DNA from 2 places in the Caldisalinibacter kiritimatiensis genome. Region 2 is predicted to be linked to the other one. Evidence: riboswitches for the same ligand, from Rfam matches in the RefSeq annotation. Region 2 holds a riboswitch; the other holds the start of a gene.
What was found. A riboswitch is a leader RNA that binds a small molecule or an ion and turns the genes downstream of it on or off. The one in region 2 is predicted to bind cobalamin.

Region 1: it holds a riboswitch for cobalamin, as region 2 does, so the genes downstream of both, L21TH_RS05990 (aspartate-alanine antiporter-like transporter) here and cobU (bifunctional adenosylcobinamide kinase/adenosylcobinamide-phosphate guanylyltransferase) in region 2, are expected to answer to the same signal.

The regions. Positions count from the first base shown of each region.
Region 1 is NZ_ARZA01000125.1:27,602-30,820, reverse strand. It holds gene L21TH_RS05995 (APC family permease) at 1-1,295, shown strand, start outside; cobalamin riboswitch at 1,516-1,714, shown strand; gene L21TH_RS05990 (aspartate-alanine antiporter-like transporter) at 1,859-3,091, shown strand; gene L21TH_RS05985 (YitT family protein) at 3,175-3,219, shown strand, end outside.
Region 2 is NZ_ARZA01000177.1:98-3,316, forward strand. It holds gene L21TH_RS07815 (NifB/NifX family molybdenum-iron cluster-binding protein) at 182-613, shown strand; gene L21TH_RS07820 (thioredoxin family protein) at 597-920, shown strand; cobalamin riboswitch at 1,003-1,196, shown strand; gene cobU (bifunctional adenosylcobinamide kinase/adenosylcobinamide-phosphate guanylyltransferase) at 1,317-1,877, shown strand; gene cobS (adenosylcobinamide-GDP ribazoletransferase) at 1,886-2,623, shown strand; gene cobC (alpha-ribazole phosphatase) at 2,620-3,207, shown strand.

The DNA of each region.
Region 1 (3,219 bases), on a different contig from region 2:
CTCTGAAAAAAGAGATAGGACTATTTGATGCGATAACTGTAGTAGTAGGTGTAGTAATAGGTTCTGGAATTTTTTTTAAAGCATCTTCAGTTTTCAGTAATGCAGGAACTCCTTTATTTGGAATATTAGCATGGATAGCTGGCGGACTTATAACTATGGCATCAGCACTCACGATAGCAGAAATTGCTACTGCTATTCCTAAGACTGGTGGAGTTTTTGTATACCTTAAAGAGTTATATGGTGAGAAATGGGCATTTTTATTTGGTTGGGTACAAACTATGATATATGTACCAGGTGCAGCTGCAGCTCTTGCTATAATTACAGCTACTCAAGCAACATATTTTGTGCCTATGACTGAAATACAGCAAAAGATATTAGCAGTTGTATTATTATTTACAATTATGATAGGTAATGTGCTGTCTACAAAAGTTGGAAGTAAAATACAATCTATTTCAACAGTAGGAAAATTATTACCTATATTTATAATTATTTTCTACGGTTTATTTAAAGGTACAGCTCATAGTATGTCAAGTACAGCAGTGGGTTCAGCTACAGTTACAGGTTTTGGAGCTGCAATACTTGGAACTCTATGGGCATATGACGGTTGGGTAGGAGTAGGAAATATAGCTGGAGAGCTTAAAAATCCTAGAAAAGACTTACCTAAAGCAATTGTAATTGGACTATTAACTATAATTACTGTTTACGTCTTAATTAACCTAGCAATAATAAATGTAATTCCAGTTCAAGAAGTTATAGCATCTCAATCACCTGCATCTGATGCAGCTATTGTATTGTTTGGTAGTACAGGAGCAAGTTTAGTATCAGCAGGTATTTTAATATCAGTTTTCGGAGCTTTAAACGGATATTTATTAACAGGTGTTAGAATTCCATTCGCTATGGCACAGGATGGATTGCTTCCCTTCTCAAAGCAAATAGGTAAAGTAGATGAGAGATTCAATACTCCTCTTAATGCATTCATGTTAGAAGTGTTACTTGCATGTATATATGTATTTACAGGTTCTTTTGAAACGTTGACTACATTAGTAATGTTTGTACTTTGGATTTTCTTTACTATGACAGTTGCTGGTATATTTATATTAAGAACTAAATATAAGCACATCGAAAGACCTTATAAAGTGCCACTTTATCCTATAGTTCCATTGATAGGTATATGTGGAGGAGCATACATCCTAATTAATACTTTATTTACAGATACGACAAATGCACTTATAGGTATAGCGATGACTCTAGTAGGTTTACCTGTTTATATATACATTAAGAAAAAAAGTCAATAAATCAAGTGAAATCCAATGATAAGGTGGGGAAAATTTAAATTCCTCGCCTTATATAATATATTTTAACACATAATTTTTTATTAGAACTATAATAAGTTATGTTATTATATTGGTTGGAAATAAATCACAAACTATTTTAGAAAATTTAAAATGTAAAGAAAAGTTAAAAAACTAAACATTGACTTATCTAGTTAATTAATTTAAAATTTAATTAATAAAACTTAATATGGTGCTTTATGGTATTCTTGATTTAAATTTAAATCAAGAATTTAAAAGGGAAGTTTGGTGAAAATCCAACACGGTCCCGCCACTGTGATGGGGAGTAAATCTATATGTGCCACTGTTTCAAAATAGAAATGGGAAGGTATAGGTTTACTATGACCCTAAGTCAGGAGACCTGCCATAAAGAACAACACCGATATAACTCACGAGGATGGGGAGGTGTTACGGATAAGCGTAGTGACGCTTAATATGCGTTTGTTTTTGTGCTTATTTGTATACAACACCCTTAAGTTCCTCCAAGGGTGTTTTTTGTTTGCTAATTTAAAGGAGGCTTAATAACTATGAATTTTAATTATACTCAATTTATTACTAATCCATTTGTACTGATTTTTTTATCAGTTATTTCAGGATTAATTATTGGAAGGATAAAGATAAAAAATTTTAAACTAGGGAATTCAGGAGGATTATTTACAGGCTTATTTATAGGATGGGTTGTTTATAAAAAATATATTCTTCCTTATGAACATACTGAAAATGTACCTTTATATGTTAAAAAAATATTATTAAATGGGATGATACCAAGAGAGTTATTCCTTTTTACATTGATATGCTTTATAGCATCAGTTGGGTTACTAGCGTCTAAAGACATCGGTAAAGTTATAAAGAAATATGGATTAAAATTTGTTTTACTTGGATTTATTATTACTTTTACTGGTGCAGCAACTTGCTATATAATGAGTAGGTTTGGTGGAGATACAAACATTTATGCCATTGCAGGAACATATGTAGGTGCTTTAACGAGTTCTCCAGGCTTAGCAGCAGCACTTGAATCAGTATCTAGTTTTGGAAAGGAAACAGAGGCAATGGTTGGACTTGGTTATGCAGTAGGCTATATTCCAGGGGTTAGTGTAGTGATTTTTGCTATGAGGATTTTCCCCATGATTTTTAATATTGATATAGAAAAAGAAAAAGAGTTTTTTAAGCAGATAATGAAAAACGATGAAGAACAGTCAATTTCAGAATATAATCGTTTTGATGTATTATCATTTATTTTAGTGTGTTTAGTTGGTTTTCTAATAGGACAAATTGAAGTTTATATGGGAAATACAATTGGTTACTTTAGTTTAGGATCTACAGGTGGTGTGCTAATATCAGCTTTAATTCTAGGACATATTGGAGAGATTGGCTTTATGAACTTTAGAATGAGTCCTAAAACTCTAGGTGCTATAAGAGAGCTAACCCTTTCAATATTTCTTGCTATTGTGGGATTGAGATATGGATACTCGACTATAACCTCCATAAAAGGCGAAGGAGTTTATTTATTAATAATTGCACTTACATGTGCTAATGTATCAATATTAATAGGATTTGCAATAGGCAGATATTTATTTAAAATAAATTGGATTATGCTTGCAGGTGTTCTTTGTGGAGGAATGACTAGTACACCTGGATTAGGAGCGGCAATTGATTCAGTAAATAGCGATGATGTAGCTGCAGGATATGCTGCTACCTATCCATTTGCATTATTTGGAATGATTATCTTTATTCTATTTTTACTGAGGTTATCTGTTTAAATTTAATATAAAGCATTATTTAATTTGACATGTACATTATAAAGGAGCTGTAAGAGGAAAAAATTCAAACGGAGGGGGTTAATTTGAAAAAACTTATAAAAGACTACATTATTATAACTTTGGGGGTT
Region 2 (3,219 bases):
AACTTATAATACAATTTTACCATCAAATACAATTACAGTCAAAGTTATGTAATAAATATACATTAAATTTAGAATAATATGAAAATATATTTTGACAAAAGAAAGGTTTTATATTATACATATAGAGGGTATAAGTATAAAGTGGCGTATGCTAATAAACTAAAGAATAGGAGGATGTATAATGAATTTAATAATAGCTTGTGCAACAGATAACGGAGAAGAATTTGTTAATAGACACTTTGGAGATGCTAATTTTTATGACATTTACAGTGTTTCAAAAGAAGGTTGGGAGTATATTAAGAGGGTTACAAATACAACAGAAGAAGAAGAGCACGAAGATGAAGTACATGGAGACCCTAAAAAAGCAAAGGGGATATCACAAATACTAAAAAAACATGATGTACAAGTCTTAGTATCAAGACAATTTGGACTAAATATCACAAGAGTAAAGAAAAAATTTGTTCCAGTAGTTATTAGAGCTAAAGATGTAGAAGAAGGACTTAAATTAGTAAAAGATCATTTGGATATCATAGTAGAAGAGTATAATAAAGTAGAAGAAAGACAACATATTATTTTAAAAAACAGGAGTGAACTGGATGAAAAAGTTTGTTGAGTTAAATGATATAAAACAGTTTATACAGAAGAATACGTTAAGCCTATTATATGTTTCATCAGATAAATGTAGTGTATGTCAAGACGTTAAGCCTAAGCTTGAGAAGCTTTTAGAAGACTATCCACAAATACATAGTGGTTATACTAAAATTGAAGAGGCTCCTGAAGTTTCAGGCCAATTTACGGTATTTACAGCTCCTACTATTATCTTATTTGTAGAAGGTAAAGAAGTATTAAGAGAATCACGTTTTATTCAATTTCATAAACTAGAAGAAGGATTAAGTAGATGGTATAGAGAACTTGTATAATTAGTAGTAATAAGTTAAACTGGCATCAATATAATAGTTTGACATCTAAGTTTGTATTAAATATAATTGAACTAATAAAATACAGCTTAATATGCTTTAAGGTTCTTTCATTATGAAAGCTAAGAGGGAAAGAGGTGAGAATCCTCTACAGCCCCCGCTACTGTGTGTAGGGATGAAATCTTTCATAAACCACTATCTAGCTTTTATATAGATGGGAAGGGGAAGAGAGTAATATGATCTACGAGTCAGGATACCTGCCTTAAAGTAAGTAACTAATACTTCGGAGGGAAGTATGTGGTAGTAATTTGAGACGCATAGATTACCTCTATGTGTCTTTTGTTTTTGTTATGATTTTATCAATCTGAAGGATTAAAATAATTAAAAGAAGGTGAGAATATGGAAGATATTATTTTAATCACTGGTGGAGCAAGGAGTGGCAAGAGCAGATTTGCTGAAAATATGGCAAAAGAATCTAATAAAAGAGTGTTATATATAGCAACAGCTATTTCCTGCGATAAAGATATGAAGGATAGAATATTAAAGCATAAGCAATCTAGACCTAAGGATTGGAAAGTATTAGAAAAATATAAGGAGTTTGATGAGATTAAGGATTTAGATGGGTTTAAGCAGTGGGATGTAATATTATTAGATTGTATTACGCTTATGGTATCAAATTTACTTCTTGAAAGTGGATTAGACTTTGATACTTGCAATATGTTAGAAGTGGATAATGTTGAAGAATATATTTTAAATGAAATAGATAAATTATTAAATGTTGTTAAAAGTGAAGGAAAAAGATTGATATTAGTGACCAATGAAGTAGGGATGGGATTAGTTCCATCTTATAGACTAGGAAATATATTCAGGGATATAGCAGGACGAGTAAATCAGTATCTTGCACAAAGGGCTTCAGAAGTTTATTTCACTGTTTCAGGAATACCTATGAAGATAAAGTGAGGGTTCTTATGAAAAGTTTACTGTTAATGCTTACATTTTTCACTAGATTACCAATTAAATATCCCTTTGAATATAAAGAAGAGGATTTCATAAAAGGTGTTAACTTTGTATCTTTAATAGGCTTAACTATAGGTGTTTTATTATGGATTATATCCTTTAGTAGTATTTATCTTAAGAAGCCCATTACTGTTTTACTTATATGGTTATTTTATCTTTGGATAACAGGAGGACTTCATATAGATGGACTTGCGGATTCCTTTGATGGGCTTTTTAGTAATAGAGATAAAGAAAGAATTCTTGAAATAATGAAGGACAGTAGGATAGGTACTTTTGGTGTACTAGCTATTATTTTTACTTTAATTTTTAATTTAGTTATTAGTTATTATTTGGATTACAAAACATTTATTATTATGCCGGTTATAGGTAGAAGCTGTGCAGTTATTGCATGCTCTATTAGTGATTATGCTAGAAAAGAAAGGGGAATGGGAAAAGGCTTTATAGAAAACTGTGAAATTAAAGAAGTTTTTTTTAACTTAGTTATTACTGGAATAGTGGCTTTATTTGTTTTTAATAACTATATATTTATTTTAGGGATTTTACTAACTTTTATTATTATACTCCTTTTAACTAATAAAATAAAAAGCAAAATAGGTGGTATGACAGGGGATACGGTCGGTGCTATTATTGAAGTATCTCAATCAATATTTATTTTTTCCATCTATTTAATTAAGGAGTTGATGATTTGAAATTTATTATTGTAAGGCATGGAGAAACAAAGGCTAATGTTAACGGTATATATAGTGGATGGACAGATTTTCCTCTTACCGAAAGAGGTTTTAAACAAATAAAAAGGATAAAAAAATATTTAAAGGATAAAAGGATTGATAAAGTATATTCAAGTCCTCTTAAAAGAGCACTAATTACTTCAAAAGAAATAACAAAGGGGAATAAATTAAAAGTTAATGAAACAGAGAAATTAAAAGAGATAAATTTTGGAATATTTGATGGTAAAATGCTTGATGAAATAGTTAAAGTACATTCTACTGAGTGGAAAGAATGGACTAATAACTATATAAATTACAGGATACCTAGTGGAGAGAGTTTACAGGATTTACACAACAGAGTTGTAAATTTTATTAATGAAATAATAACTAAAGAGAAAGAGACAGTTTTATTAATTACCCACGGTGGAGTAATGAGAGTAATTATTGCATATCTATTGGGATTAGATATTAAAGATACATGGCATTTTAAAACTTCTCCAGGGTGTCTTGTTGAAATAGAATATGAAGATGGGTATAGTGTTTTAACTCAACTCATAAATTTTTAAAAACAGATGGAG